One region of the Rossellomorea sp. FS2 genome, then DNA from elsewhere that is predicted to be linked to it. Evidence: riboswitches for the same ligand, from Rfam matches in the RefSeq annotation. Region 1 holds a riboswitch; the other holds the start of a gene.
What was found. Region 1 has a riboswitch for FMN ahead of ACNA6I_RS03560 (ECF transporter S component). Riboswitches for the same ligand answer to the same signal wherever they lie in the genome.
Positions count from the first base shown of each region.

Region 1 (7,874 bases):
TTACTCCACACCCCCTCAGCTGTACATGGGATTTCAGCCACCCGGCATGGAACAATTCACACCTCGTGAAGCACTGCGGGCAGGAACCTTGTGGAAGGCATTTTATGATCCATATTACAGCCCGTACGAAAAGATGAAAGGAGACTGATCCGGTATGGCGCAGCTCCCGCAGGAGTACTATGACATTCTTGAAGAGCTTCAGACCGTCGACTTCGTCATTGTCGAATTGACCCTTTATCTTGATACCCACCCCACTGATCAGGAGGCGATTTCCCAATTCAATATGTATGTGAAAACGCGTAAATCCATCAAGAAAACCTTTGAGAAGAAGTTCGGTCCTCTCACAAGTTTCGGTAGCAGCTATTCGGATTATCCGTGGAAATGGCAAGAGGCACCGTGGCCCTGGCAAGTATAATGAATACAAGGAGGCGATCCGATTATGTGGGTGTATGAAAAGAAGCTGCAGTACCCTGTCAGGGTAAGCACATGCAATCCGAAGCTTGCAAAGTTGTTGATCGAACAATACGGCGGAGCTGACGGGGAACTCGCCGCAGCACTCAGGTATCTGAATCAGCGGTACACCATTCCCGACAAGGTGATCGGACTCCTGACCGATATCGGGACCGAAGAGTTCGCCCATCTGGAGATGATTGCAACGATGGTGTATAAACTTATCAAGGACGCTACCCCTGATGATATGAAAGCGGCGGGACTCGATGCCCACTATGTCGATCACGATGGTGCAATCTTTTATCATAATGCTGCCGGAGTTCCGTTCACGGCGTCCTATATTGCCGCCAAAGGCGATCCGATTGCAGATTTGTACGAAGACATTGCCGCGGAAGAAAAAGCACGTGCCACCTATCAATGGATCATCAATATGAGTGATGATCCCGATTTGAATGATGGCCTCCGATTCCTGAGGGAAAGGGAGATCATCCACTCCCAGCGATTCCGTGAAGCCGTCGAAATCCTTAAAGAAGAACGGGACCGGAAAATTTTCTTTTAGCTTATTTCGCTTCATGAAACAGATTGATGTCATATTGTTTTTTCATCGTTTCAAACACGATATGCCGGTTCATCCAGGCTTCTTCTTTCCAAAGATCCTTGCTGCGGTCGATGATCTCGCATCGCAGGGCATGAAACTCTTTTTCCGCTTTTTCCTTCCGCTGGTAAAAGATTTTGGTGGCTCCTGCCATGCCTGCTACAGCAAGGAAAGCATACAAGTGCAGCGATTTCGATACGAAGGCGGTGATCATGGAGGCTGCTGAATAGGCATGAGGACCGATCACCGTATGAGTCAGATAGTATAAGAATATGGTACAGCCCACGGCGGTCACCCAAAGGGCAAAATGATGCTGTTTTTTTAGTTGATCGAATTTCTTCTTCTTTTCAATGAGGTTCGTCAGCATCTGCCCGGTTGCACGATCGGTGATTTCGTTGATTTCGTTGATTTCCTTCATCCACTCACCCCCTCGATTCATTATATGAGCCCGTCCCATTTTTAGAAGCACGTAAAAACCCGCCTTCCACGGAGGCGGGTTCTTATTCATTCAAGGGAATCGTCAACACTTGTCCCGTATAAATTTCATTATTTTGGATACCATTGGCTTCACTGATGATCTGTACGCCGGATGGAGATTGAAAATAATCCATCGCAATCCGATAGAGCGTTTCCTGGGGTTTCACCGTATGCTGAACCACTCGTCCCGTCTCTTCGCTCTTTTCTTGTTCAATCGCAGCCTGTTCCTTTTCTTTCTTTTCTTCTGCTTTTATCGCTGCCTCTTTTTCTTTTGCCTTTTTGGCTTCTTCCCGCTCTTTCGCTTTTTTAGCTTCAGCTTTTTCTTTCGCTTTCAACGCTTCTGCCTTTTCCTTCTCTTCCTTGGCTTTCGCCTTTTCAGCTTCTTCCTTCTTCCTTTCTTGCTCCTTGTCATCATCATCAGCAGGAGCCGGTTCATTCGGTTCTCCTTGATCATACTGAACCTCTTCGACTCCATTTTTACTTGAGAAGACCACGAGCGGTCCGGATTTATTGACAAAATAAGAATACAAACAAAGGAAAATGATGGGCATCAGGAAGAAAAATACGAGCAAGAGCTTGATGAGGGGATGCTGAATCGCCCGTTTTTTCTTTTTCGATTCCCTTTTCTGCCGCTGTATTTCACTGCGGCTCGGGAGTCCATCCGATTCATGTAGAGGTTCCTCTTCCGGTACCCTGTCGATCTTCTTTTTTGATTTGGCAGCTTGTTCACGATATGGATCTTTACTCATAGCTATCCCTTCTTTACTCTCCGAGTCTCGCCTGATGGCGCATATATAAACCTAAGAGAAAATCAATGACAAAATGCATGACGATGGTGATCAGGAGATTTCCTGTTTGGTCATAGATGATCCCCATGACAAAACTCAATGTCAACACATTGACGATAAGGAACCAATGGGCCCAATACCTGATATGGATCACGGCAAACACTATGCTTGCCACCACCAGTCCGAAATGGAACTGAAGGATCCCCCTGAACAGCAGCTCTTCGCTCACCGCAATAATGAATGCTAACACCATGATTTCAACGAAACCGCGATCGGCGAATATCCGCTCATTTACTCCTCCATCATCATAATAGCGTGACGGAAGCAGCTTCATCATGATCACATCCACCATCACAACCAGGATACCGAAGGCTCCGCCGATCCAGAGGACATCCATTTGAAAATCAAACTGTTTCGACCATTGATCGATATCGCCGATCAACACATACCCGAGACCTACGGAAACGGCTATGAGGAGGCATTGGGTGAACATCAGATGGAATGTCACCTGTTTTTTGGATAAGCCTTTGAGGATATCTCCTTGCTTTTGCATTATACCACTGATCCTAACAGTATTTTTTTGAGCTGGTCCGCCCAATGGTCATTGGACGGGGAAGAATGGGCTTCCTCGCCATGAAACTCAGCAAGATCTGATCCGCATCGGTCACAGCATCGTTCCGGCCGATCCTGAAGTTCCTCACCGAAGTGCTCGAGTAGCACTTGACGCCTGCATGCCATCGTGTGGAGCCATCCCATGATTGAATCCAGATTCCTGCGTTTATATGCAAGTCGGGCATCCCTGATCCGTTTGATTTCTTCTATCATTCTATCAGAACGATAGCGGGCATACGACTGGATATAGTATTCAAGGAACCTGTACTGCACATCAGACAGCTGCAGGGCCGCGATGATTTCAGACCATTCCATCGCGGGCACTGCCCTGATCGCACCTTCGATTTGTGCGTCATCCGGCAGCTCGCTATGCATGAATTGAAGGGGGATGGACGCATCCTGTTCTGCATACAGGACAAGAGAGACGCTTTCCCTTCCATCCCTTCCAGCACGGCCGATCTCCTGAAGGTAGGATTCAATGCTTGCCGGCAGATGATAATGGAGGACAAAGCGTACATTTTCCTTGTTCACGCCCATACCGAAGGCCGACGTAGCACAGATGATTTGTAGTTTATCCGATAGGAATTGCTGTTGGATCAGGATCCGCTCTTCATGGTCCATTCCCCCATGATAGTGTGCGACCCCCTTCACTCCCTGATCGCGAAGCCAATGGGCGACATCTTCCGCTTTTCGTTTACTGGTGAAATAAATGATTCCAGGTCCCTTGAGACGCTCTACGAACGAAAGCACTTCATCCCGTTTATGACGGTCATCTTCCACATTTCTTACAAATAATCCGATGTTCTTCCGATCGACAGAATGGACAAGCTCGGCTGCCCCCTCCATACGGAGCACCTCGCGGATGTCATCCCGTACAGTCCTTGTAGCAGTGGCAGTGAGGGCAAGGGTGACCGGCATCCCCAGTCGCTCCCTCGCCTCGCCCAGGTCCAAGTAGTCCGGCCGGAAATCGGGTCCCCACTGGGAAATGCAGTGTGCTTCATCGACCACGAACAACGCTACTCTGATCCTGGAAGCGGCGGTTCGGAATGCCTCACTTTTCAACATCTCTGGAGAAACGAATATGAACTTGAATCGTTGGATGTGATCCAACGCCCATACTTTCTCCTGATAAGTGAGAAAGGAATTGAGGGCAATCACACTTTTTTCCCCGTTCACCTTCATCTGTTCGACCTGATCCTGCATGAGGGAAAGCAAGGGGGATACAATAAGCACCTGACCTTCTATTAGCTTACCAGGGAGCTGATAGCAGAGGGATTTACCGGTTCCTGTAGGAAGCATGGACAACGTATCACGGCCGTCAAGAATGGATGTGATGGTTTCTTCCTGTCCTGCACGGAACGTTTCGTATCCAAAGTGCTTCTTCAGTTCTTCATGTATGTTCACGGGGTCTCACCTGCCTTCGCAATGACTGCACGGATCTGAAAATAGGACAGCTCCGGAAATCTCTCCTTGATCGGTTTCAGCCGCTTCGTCTTCAACTCTGCCAAGACACCCAGCACCTCTTCATACACCCCTTCTTCGATAAAGGAAGTGACAGGAAAGTCATGGAGGGTCAAGATAATCTCGATCAAATGGTCTTCGATTGTATTCACCTTCAGCTCTCTGATCCTGGCGATCTCCTCAACCGGCATCCCTTTTTGGAAAAGCTCAAGGGTTTTTTTCGTCGAAGCGGTGAGGGGTTGGATATGCTCATTTTCCTCTATGATCGAATAGACTATCGGGTAGGCACCTGCATCGTGTTTGGCACGTGCGATGATAAAGTGGAGAAGGTTCAGGAATCTGAACCGGTACTCCTCACGGTCCACACCGAATCTGTCGGCTGATTGCCCTTCCGTGGTTCCGTAGTCCCTGTATCCCGTAAGCCGCTGCACAAGGATCCCTGGATCTTCACCAGATGTTGTTTGGGATAGCAATGTGTACAGCTCTTCAAACAGCTTCGCTGACAAAACTTCGGTCTTCCCCTGCTTCCGGATGAACCCTTTTAACCAATCTTGAACTTTCCGGTCCCTTTGCACGGGGAAATACGACGTTTCGTTCATTCGAGCATTGGATAACACCTGTACCAGTAGGCTGAGCCTCTTCCACAGGAGGATGGCCTGATCACCATGCTTTAATCCATCCATATGGGCAGGATACGGTTTTTCCTGAAAGTAGGACGCCACTCCCTCTTCTCCCGAACGGGTCAGCCGGGCGCGGTTATCATCGCTCAGGGTGATGGAGCCTTCTTCCTGTAGCTCAGCAATGCACCGGTCAAAGTAGTCCCTTTTCAGTTTTGGAAGTGACAGGAAGAGAGCCTGCAACCCAAAGAGATGTGCATCCTGTATGGACTGAGAAGATTTTTTCCCTTTGATGATATGGTAAACGGAATACACAGACCGTTCCTCCCCCAGCCTTTCCAGGGAATCCAAAATCAAATAGTGAAGATATGTCAATGCAATGACTCCTTAACGTGTAGGTTATTGTCAAATATTGTACCACGAAAACACCCTTAAACGAGGTTTTGTTTTGACGGAAACGGATAAAAATATGAAAAAGAGTACCTAACTATTGAAAAGTTACCCATTCCTCTATAAAATGATGAATAGTAATTGATTTTCACCATTAAACAACGTGTATAATGATGAATTATATAGAATTATCTTCGGGAGGTTTTTTCTTTGCCAAAGTATACGATCGTGGACAAAGATACATGTATCGCTTGTGGAGCTTGCGGTGCAGCAGCACCAGATATTTATGATTATGATGATGAAGGCATTGCATTTGTCACGCTGGACGATAACCAAGGGACTGTTGAAGTTCCGGATGTCCTCGAAGATGACATGGTAGATGCATTCGAAGGTTGCCCTACTGATTCCATCAAGGTGGCTGACGAACCATTCGACGGCGATGCGTTGAAATTCGAATAGGATGTAAAAAAGACGGCGATTGGTTCGCCGTCTTTTTTATGTTGTGCGAAAAGAAATGAGCCTCCGGGGAGGCTCATTTCTTATTAGGCCATGCGTCGATTTCCGAATTGCTTCGACAGCCATTTCTGGATTCTGATGAACAGCAGGGTAAAGACGACTGCCACCAGGATCCCCTTAAGAATATTGAATGGAACGATACCGGTCACGATGACTTCTGCCGGCAGTTCGAAATTCATGAAATATTTATAGGCTGGAAGGAAGATGAAATAATTCATGATCCCCATGCCGATGCTCATGACCAGCGTACCGGTTACTAGCCCGGTAAGAAGGCCTTTTTTCGTTTGGAAACGTGAGTAGATAAGGTGAACAGGTAAAATCAGGAGGATCCCAGCAGCAAAGTTTGCCACATGTCCTACCGGTACACCTGTTTCAGAACCGGTCAATACATAATCAATCACATTCTTGAATAGCTCCACCAGGATCCCTGCAACTGGTCCCAGCGCTACCGTTGCCATCAAGGCCGGAACATCACTGAAGTCGATCTGCAGAAACGCCGGAAAAGGCGGGATAGGGAAGTTTAAAAGCATCAATACATACGAAATGGCACTCAACATACCAACGGTGACGAATGTGCGTGTCGTCATTTTCTTCATAGCACTCTCTCCTTTTGGAGATTCATCTCAATCGAAGATGGTCATGCCCGAGCCCCAATAAAAAACTCCCAGATAAATGTTATCCAGGAGAGTTAAAGGCATGCTCGAATAGACATTCAGACTTCCCTTTTCTGAACGCATTGGCAGTAACCTTCATCTTCTCCCATCCAGACTATACTGTCGGCTTTGGAGTCTCACCAAATCCTGCCTCAAAAAGGCTCGCGGGCTTAGAAGCAACAGTGCTTCATCACCGCCGGTAGGGAATTGCACCCTGCCCCGAAGATGAATCATATTATTTTATTCTTACTCATTATACATAAGAAGTGCCATTATGTGAAGAGTAATGCTTTGAATTCGAAACAATCAGTGGATCCTTAACGTTTGCGATGGATAGATCGGCGCATCCCTGCGTAAATCATTGGCCGCCAAAAGCTTGTCCAGTTCTATTCCATGGGCAACGGCAATAGAATAAAGTGTGTCTCCCTGTTCAACCTGATAGGAAGCCTCCCTCAAACTCAGCTCCTGACCGACCGCGATCGTGGCATCCTTCAGACCGTTCCATTTCATGAGGTCATCCACACTCAGGCCGTGCTGATTGGAAATGGACCATAACGTATCGCCTTTCTTCACCCGATACTGATCACCTCCAGCCTGTGAAGCCGCAACGGTCTGATAAGGATCTTTCTTATCAGCAAATACCACTTGTCCGACCCCGCCTTGTCCGAAGACGACAAAAGGATCGATGGCATTTTCCTTTTCAAACGTCCATTCCCCTGCATGAATCTCAAAATGAAGATGGGGGCCGGTGGATATCCCGGTATTCCCAAGCTTCCCGACCGGCTCACCCCTATGTACTTCCTGCCCTTCTTTCACCCCTCTTGAAATGAGATGAGCATAGACCGTCTCATATCCATTTTCATGACGAACGAATACCACATGACCATAGCTATCAGATAAGTACGATCTTGTCACGACCCCATCTGCCACCGAATGAACGGGGCTGCCTTCCTCGCCCCCGATGTCCATCCCTTTATGGGTCCCGGATCTCGAACCGAACACATCCGTAATGGTTCCATCAACCGGAAATCTCCATTCGGCAGTGGAATCACTTTCGGCCTTCGCGACTCTCCCCGTCATGAAAATCATGCCTACACACAGCGCCAACACAATCACAATCAACAGTCTCCGACCATAATCAGCAATCATACCGTTCCTCCTAATAAATGCTCACCCAAAACAAAACAATACCTCTCACTATATGCCCCTAAAAGCTCCACTATTCCAAAAAAACCCTACCCATCAGTCTGCCATTAAACAAGAGAAATATACCAAGAAAAGCGCAGGCGGGTCGCTTTGAGGCGACAAGCATAAG
Region 1 is NZ_JBLRVS010000001.1:672,084-679,957, reverse strand. It holds gene ACNA6I_RS03605 (spore coat associated protein CotJA) at 1-148, shown strand, start outside; gene ACNA6I_RS03600 (spore coat protein CotJB) at 155-415, shown strand; gene ACNA6I_RS03595 (manganese catalase family protein) at 440-1,009, shown strand; gene ACNA6I_RS03590 (DUF2663 family protein) at 1,011-1,463, opposite strand; gene ACNA6I_RS03585 (LysM peptidoglycan-binding domain-containing protein) at 1,546-2,271, opposite strand; gene ACNA6I_RS03580 (CPBP family intramembrane glutamic endopeptidase) at 2,285-2,863, opposite strand; gene ACNA6I_RS03575 (RecQ family ATP-dependent DNA helicase) at 2,863-4,326, opposite strand; gene ACNA6I_RS03570 (helix-turn-helix domain-containing protein) at 4,323-5,375, opposite strand; gene ACNA6I_RS03565 (ferredoxin) at 5,601-5,849, shown strand; gene ACNA6I_RS03560 (ECF transporter S component) at 5,933-6,502, opposite strand; FMN riboswitch at 6,654-6,790, opposite strand; gene ACNA6I_RS03555 (M23 family metallopeptidase) at 6,866-7,708, opposite strand.

Region 2 (7,874 bases), 160 kb from region 1:
GGATCCAATCCGTATCCATGATCATCCACCTCCTAAAGGACTCCCGTAAACTGCAGGATCAAAATGGCGATACCCAGGGCCCAAACATAATATGAGAATACTTTCAGTGACCGTTTCTTGAGAAAATTGATCATCCCGACGATGGCGAAATATCCGAAGAGCCCTGCACTCACTGTCCCGATGAGGAGGCTTGTGAAGCTGATGGCTTCGGTGTGGCCGCTGAACAAGTCTTTTCCTTGCAGGACGATGCCCCCGAGTATAGCGGGAGTGGAGAGCAGGAAAGAAAAATAAGCGGCTGTCTCCCGGTCTAGCTTCCGGATGAGCCCTGCAGCAATGGTAAGCCCCGAACGGCTAAGGGCAGGAAAGATGGCAGCAGCCTGGAAGCTCCCGATCACCAAGGCATCGGTATAGGTTAGATCCTGCCGTTTCTTGTACCCGCCTTTCACATTGTCAGCGAAATACATGATGCACCCCGTCGCAATGAATTCCCACCCGATGGTGACACCGTTTTTAGAGATGCTGTCGAAAAAATCCTTGAAAAGCAGGCCGACGATGACAGCCGGTACCGTGCCGATGATAAGAATCAATGATAGTTTTGAAAACGGATGCCGGATCATGTGAAGAAGCTCTTTTTGATACACCACAAGGACGGCGATAAGCGTCCCGATATGAAGCATCGTATCGAGGAATAGACCGGCCTCCTCCAGTCCGAAGGCAAGCCTCCCGAGGTAAAGATGCCCCGTGCTCGAAATGGGCAGGAATTCCGTCAGCCCCTGGATGATCCCGAGAATGAATGCTTCTAATTTACTCAACACAAGACCGCCTTTCTTCCCTAATGGTATGGACAAACTCATTCCATTCACTTATATTCAAAAAGAGTCTAATCTATGAAAGTTTTCCAATCTGTGAAACTTTTGATTGATTCATGCGTACATATATATGAACTTATTATTTTTTTATGGAGGAATGAGAATTTATGGAAAGACCTATGCCTACAAGTGACGAAAAACTCATGGCGATGCTAATCTATTTGACAAGCTTCTTCACAACCTTCATCGGCCCCTTGATCATCTGGCTGATGAAGAGGGAGGACTCGGAATTTGTGGATTTCCACGGTAAGGAATACCTCAACTTCCTTATCTCTTATACGATTTACAGTATCGTAGCAAGTCTGTTGATGCTCATCCTCATCGGATTTGTCCTTCTTCCGGTGGTAGGAATCTTGGCCTTCGTCTTCACCATCATCGCGGCCGTTAAATCATACGGAGGGGAAACATACCGGATCCCGACCGTCATCCGTTTCATCAAATAAGTCAAAAGCCCCTGTTTCTACAGGGGCTTTTTTCTTTACGCATTGACAAATTTACCCTTAGATTGATAACTTTATAGAATCCACTAGGAGATAATACGCTCCAGCCGGCACAGCCGGGGAACAGGGGGAGGACATTGACAAGACTGGATAACAAAGACCGGTTGCTTCAATTGAGGCAGATCTTGAGCGAAGAGACGGATGAAGAAAGGCAGAAGACCCTGGATGATCTTATCTATCGCTTCAAGCAGCAATATGGTCCCGATGTGAAGTTGAATAAACATTCACTCAAAGATGATATGGAGCATCTGATTCAGAATGGATTCGATATCACCGTGAATCAGGAAAAAGAAGGGATGCCGAAGTACTATAGCCATCAGTACCGCCTCTTCGAACTGTACGAGCTTCGCATGCTCATCGACGCAGTCGTATCGGCGAAATTCATCTCGAGGAAAGAAACCCGTCAGCTGACAGGGAAGATCCGCCGGCTGACAAGTACCCATCAGGGGAAGAAGCTCCAAAATGAAATTCAGATCGATTCGTCGATCAAAAGCGAAAACCCCTATATCCGCCTCGCGATACATAAAATCCATGAAGCCATCGAACAAAGGAGGGTCATCACCTTTCAGTATGGGCGATACGATGTGGATAAGAAATTCCAGCTCAGCCATGAAGGACGGGTCTACCGTGTGAAACCCTATGCCCTCGCGTGGGCGAATGATTTCTATTACTTGATCGCTTATTATTTCGAGGCGGAAGAAATCCGTCATTACCGGGTGGACAGGCTTCAGAATGTAATGGAATCGGATGAAACCTTCGCCTATGAATCGTTTGATGTTTCAAGCTATACACAGTCAACATTCCATATGTTTGCAGGGGATGAAGAATGGATCAAGATCCGCTGCCGCAACAACTTGATCAATGTGATCATCGATAAGTTCGGCAAGGACATCTCGACGACCCGCGACGGAGAAGACCATTTCATCCTTACAACCAAAGCCCGGATAAGCGACGGCCTGGTGAACTGGATCCTCGGATTTGCATCCAAGATGATGGTCCTGTCACCGAAAACCCTTCAGGAGACCGTGAAAGAAGAGGTGGAAAACCTCCACCGGTTATATGATCGTGAATCGTGATGCGAGGGACCGGGCAGGGGTACTCCTAATCGAGGACGGCTGCATCGCCTTGATCAAACGCGTGAAGGGCGGCAGCATCTACTACGTGATTCCGGGAGGCGGGATCGAATCAGGTGAGACACCGCTGGAAGCCGCACGAAGGGAAGCACAAGAGGAGCTTGGGATAACGGTTGCGTCCCTACAGCCCTGCATGATGTTCAAGCAAAATGGTATCCATCATTATTTTCTTGTGGGAAAATATGAAGGGACGTTCGGAACAGGGGAAGGGTATGAGTACTCAGGGCATTCAAGCGGCAGCTATGAGCCCGTCTGGATGCCGCTGGACGAAGCGGTGTCTATTCCCCTTTACCCCGAGCAAGTGAAATCGTTACTAGTGAATCGGTAAGGAGGAACCATCATGATGATCAACGGAGGACTTGTATTGGAAGGCGGGGGCATGCGTGGGATCTATACGGCAGGTGCCCTTGAATACTTCCTTGAGCAGGGAGTGGACTTTCCTTATGTGATCGGGGTATCGGCCGGGGCGTGTAACGCCGCATCCTACCTATCGAGACAAAAAGGGAGGAATCGCAAGGTCAATGTCGATTTCATCCATGACCCCCGCTATCTGTCCTGGAGGAATTACTGGAAGACCGGGGAACTTTTCGGGATGGACTATGTTTTTGAAGAGATTCCGAGGAAAATCGTGCCGTTCGATTTCGATGCGTTCGCATCAAATGAGAGTGAATTCGTGATCGGGACGACCAACTGTGCAACAGGAAAACCTCAGTATTTCCGAAGGAGTGACTATGGGGACGAGCTCCTCACAGCGATCAGGGCGTCCAGTTCCCTTCCATTTGTAGCGCCCATCGTGAACTTATCTGGCCACGAACTGCTCGATGGCGGCATCAGCGATCCAGTGCCTTTCCAGCAGGCAGAACGGGATGGATATAAGAAGAATGTAGTCATTTTGACGCGGAACCGTGGGTATATGAAAAAACCGTCCCGGTTCTCTTATTTCGTGAAGAGGAAATATCCCCAGTATCCTCATTTGTACCATGCACTGAAAAATCGGTATCTTCATTACAACCAAACGATTGCTGAACTCGAGGAAAAAGAGCGGAGGGGGGAAGTCATCATCATCCAGCCCCAGGAACCACTCCAAGTAAGCAGGATCGAGAAAAACCCTGCTAAACTGGATGCTCTTTACCAACAGGGGTATCGAGACGCAGAAGCACAGCTGAACCGGATTTTATCGTGGACATAAGAGCTGGGACAAACGTGTTTAGTAAAGCCCGAATTCAATTGCCTACAGTCAGGCACTTGAATTCGGGTTTTTAGTTTGTTTCCTGTGACCATTCAGATCATTGTTTCCAGCTGGAGTGCAAGACGAAGACTCCTGCTGGAAGAGTAGCTGATGTGAGATCCCGCAGGCTTGCCGAGGAGGCTCACGGGCTCCCCGAAGTCTTTCCCGGAAATCATGAGCGGTATAAAGAACCTGCATTGATCGGGTTCGTCATGTCATGGTACCTTTTTCGTGTTGACCCAACTTCTTTTCTGTTCTGCATGTGATGGATGGTTCATAGCATAGTAGTGATTCCTGCTTGAAAGGACGGGCTTAAATGAATCTCTATCAAATCTACAAGAACGAGCAGTATACCCTCCTTTTCAGGGGAACGATGTACTTCCTGGTCGGTGTCGGCATGCTCCTCGTCATGCATGACCTTTTCTATTTTCCCCTGTTGATTTTCATACCTGCCTGTTCCAATCTGTATCTTTCAGTCAGTATGAACAGGGAGTTGAGGAAAGCGTACCGAATCTGGTTCCGCGAATTGCCGGTATCAAGCAGCACACTGATTGGGGTCTCAACGAAGGAAGGGTATTTTTTTGTGAAGACCAATGGATGGGTGAAGTATGCCATCCATCGGCAGCAGCCCCTCAGTCCCAGAAAAGATTACGCCTTTTACAGGGAAAATAAAGATCCCCTTCCGATTTTAAAGAGAAAGCGGGTCCTGAACATGGATCATTCCGTGGGAAAACGGTTCATCTTAAAATACGCCAGCCGGACCGCTCTCGAGTGGAGAAGCCTTGAGAATGATAAAATCCTGATTTATAAGGGGGCCGAAAAGTGGATACTGAACTTTAATGGCGTAAATATGTTTGCCATCCAAACCGGGATTCTGCCGACGAACCTCCATGCCATTTTTGATGCCCACCACACCTTGATTACGATGTATGAATCCTACTCGGATGAATTGGACTGGTTATTCGCCTTTCTTTGGCATCTTGATCAGGAGTTCTATATCACGCCATAAGAAAACCGCCCACTTGAAAAAGAACGTACGTTCGTATATAATCAGCTCATACCAGGCAGAATGGAGTGGGCTTATGGACCCCTTGATGAGAAAAGCGATCGAAGAAGATATACTATTGAAAATCATCTATATCGACCGTCAATCCCGGCTGAGTGAGAGGGTCATACACGTTGTGTCCATAACCGCTACCCATGTTCGTGCCTACTGTCATACGAAGCGGGGGATCAGGATGTTCCGGCGTGAGAATATCCTTTCAGCGGGGATGATCAGGGATAGGAAATTCGGCGCATGAGGGCACCGAGATCCCGTCCGCAACAGGTAGATCGAGTGATATCACGCAGCTGAGGCAAAAAACTCAATGCTTGACAATCAATTTGTGTTGAGGTGATAATCAGTACATAATCGAATAGGTTTCCTTCGGGGCAGGGTGGAATTCCCTACCGGCGGTGATGAGCGTATGCTCTCAGTCCGTGACCCGGCTAATGGTTATTAGACGGTGGATTTGGTGAAACTCCAAAGCCGACAGTGAAAGTCTGGATGGGAGAAGGAACGGCAAGTGTGTATCACTGATTTTTTAAACGATCAGGATAGATGCTTTATTTCGTCATGCCAAACTTCCCCCAAGACTACGTTCTTGGGGTTTTTTTATGAATGAATCAGGAGGTGAATGAAGAAATTGGAACTCAATGAATACATGAACCTTGCCCTTCAACTGGCAAGGGCCACTCAAGGACAGACCTCACCAAACCCGGTCGTGGGAGCAGTGGTGGTTAAAGATGGTTCCATTGTGGGCACCGGATCGCATCTCAAGGCAGGCGGCCCTCATGCAGAGGTCCATGCAATCAGGGAAGCGGGTGATAAAGCCGAAGGGGCAGATATATATGTGACCCTCGAGCCTTGTTCCCATCACGGGCGTACGCCTCCGTGTGCAAACCTGATCATCGAGAGCGGGATCAAACGCGTTTTCATCGCTTGCAAGGATCCCAATCCTCTTGTAGGAGGGAGGGGAATCGAGCGGTTGAAGGAAGCAGGCATTGATGTCCACCTCGGCATGGGAGAGTCAGAAGCCCTTGAGCTCAATAAGCATTTCTTCCACTTCATCCGGACAGGCACACCCTTTGTGACGCTGAAGTCCGCCGTGACATTGGACGGCAAGACTGCCTCTTCGTCCGGAGAAAGTAAATGGATCACATCGCAACAATCAAGACTGGACGTCCACTATGATCGTCACCGGCATGACGCGATAGTAGTTGGAGTCAACACCATCATTCAAGACAATCCGCACCTGACCACCCGTTTGCCCCAAGGTGGAAAAAACCCCATTCGACTTATCGTGGATACGCACCTGCGTACCCCGATTCACTCCCATATCATTCAAGATCGTCAAAGCCCGACCATCCTCATCACAGGATGTGAGGTGCCTGAGTTTCGTAAGCAGGCATACATTCAGGAGGGATGTGAAATACTCTCCCTATCAAGTCCGGCCATCACCATGAAAGAGCTTGTCGGTGAGCTTGGAAAAAAATCGATTACCTCGGTTTATGTAGAAGGTGGAAGCAGCATTCACGGCAGCTTCCTTCAGGAGGAGGCCTTCCAGGAGCTCATCCTTTATATGGCCCCGAAACTGCTCGGAGGACGGAACTCGTTCCCAAGCTTCGGCGGAGATGGTTTCCCATCCATAGCCGAAGGGCTCCCCGTGGAGATCCAAAGTATCGAAACAATCGGGAAAGACATTAAGATTACCGCGGTACCCCAGGAAAGAAAGGAAGGTCGAGCATGTTCACAGGAATCATAGAAGAAATCGGCAGTGTGAAGGCCGTACGTTCATCCGCCTCTTCCATGGAGCTGAAGCTTGCTGCAGGAAAGGTCCTGGGTGATGTGGCAATCGGAGACAGTATATCGGTGAACGGAGTATGCCTGACGGTCACCACATTTTCAAAAAATGAGTTTACAGCAGATGTGATGCCAGAAACCTTCAAAGGGACGTCCCTCAGGAACCTTAAAACGGGAACCCGGGTGAACCTTGAGCGTGCGATGGCGGCAGGAGGCAGGTTCGGCGGTCACTTCGTCAACGGCCACGTGGATGCAGTCGGCACCATCAAAAGCCTGCAGGAACTGGAAAATGCCCTTTACGTCACCATCAAAATCCCTTCGGACCTTTCTGTGTTCTTTGTCCAGAAAGGATCCGTCGCCATCGACGGTACGTCCCTGACCGTATTCGGCATCACAGATGATTCCATCACGGTCTCTCTTATTCCACAAACGAAAGAAGACACGGTCCTCGGATCCAAGAAGATCGGTGATGAGGTCAACATCGAGTGTGACATGATGGCAAAGTATATCCACCGATTTTTTACAAAGGAAACTGAAACAACAGCAAAGAAAAGCTTGAGCTATGATTTCCTATCCGATCATGGCTTCGCTGACTAACCAGGGAGGGAATAGGATGTTCAACACAATCGAAGAAGCCATCCGCGATCTCCGCGAAGGTAAACCCGTCATCGTCATCGATGATGAGAACAGGGAAAATGAAGGGGATTTTGTCGCCCTTGCTGAAGGTGTCACGCCGGAGGTCATCAATTTCATGGCCAGGGAAGGGCGGGGGTTGATCTGCACACCCGTAGATGAGGAGATTGCAGGCCGGCTCCATTTGAATCAGATGACTTCGACCAATACGGATCATCACGGGACAGCATTCACGATAAGCGTCGATCATGCTTCTGCAAAGACGGGGATCAGCGCATTCGAACGCGCCCATACCATCAAAGAATTAGTGAATCCGCACTCGAAGCCAGAGGATTTTAAGCGCCCGGGGCATGTGTTCCCACTTGTGGCAAAACCCGGTGGTGTGTTAAAAAGGGCGGGACATACGGAAGCAGCCGTCGATCTCGCCCGCCTTGCAGGTTCGACACCCGCAGGGGTGATCTGTGAAATCATGAATGAGGATGGCAGTATGGCGAGGGTCCCCGACCTCAAGGTCCTTGCTGAGAAGTGGGACCTTTCCTTCATCACGATCGAAGAGCTCATCCGATTCCGGAGGAAGGAGGACAAGCTGATCAATCGCGAGGTGGAGATCAGTCTGCCGACAGATTTCGGTGATTTCAAGGCGATCGGTTATACAGAGGTCCTCACAGG
Region 2 is NZ_JBLRVS010000001.1:832,440-840,313, forward strand. It holds gene ACNA6I_RS04465 (DedA family protein) at 1-19, opposite strand, end outside; gene ACNA6I_RS04470 (undecaprenyl-diphosphate phosphatase) at 33-812, opposite strand; gene ACNA6I_RS04475 (DUF4870 domain-containing protein) at 989-1,312, shown strand; gene ACNA6I_RS04480 (helix-turn-helix transcriptional regulator) at 1,447-2,445, shown strand; gene ACNA6I_RS04485 (NUDIX hydrolase) at 2,429-2,830, shown strand; gene ACNA6I_RS04490 (patatin-like phospholipase family protein) at 2,843-3,691, shown strand; gene ACNA6I_RS04495 (hypothetical protein) at 3,784-3,906, opposite strand; gene ACNA6I_RS04500 (hypothetical protein) at 4,047-4,739, shown strand; gene ACNA6I_RS04505 (hypothetical protein) at 4,825-5,031, shown strand; FMN riboswitch at 5,149-5,292, shown strand; gene ribD (bifunctional diaminohydroxyphosphoribosylaminopyrimidine deaminase/5-amino-6-(5-phosphoribosylamino)uracil reductase RibD) at 5,407-6,534, shown strand; gene ribE (riboflavin synthase) at 6,516-7,169, shown strand; gene ACNA6I_RS04520 (bifunctional 3,4-dihydroxy-2-butanone-4-phosphate synthase/GTP cyclohydrolase II) at 7,186-7,874, shown strand, end outside.
Region 2: another riboswitch for FMN. It lies ahead of ribD (bifunctional diaminohydroxyphosphoribosylaminopyrimidine deaminase/5-amino-6-(5-phosphoribosylamino)uracil reductase RibD); the one in region 1 lies ahead of ACNA6I_RS03560 (ECF transporter S component).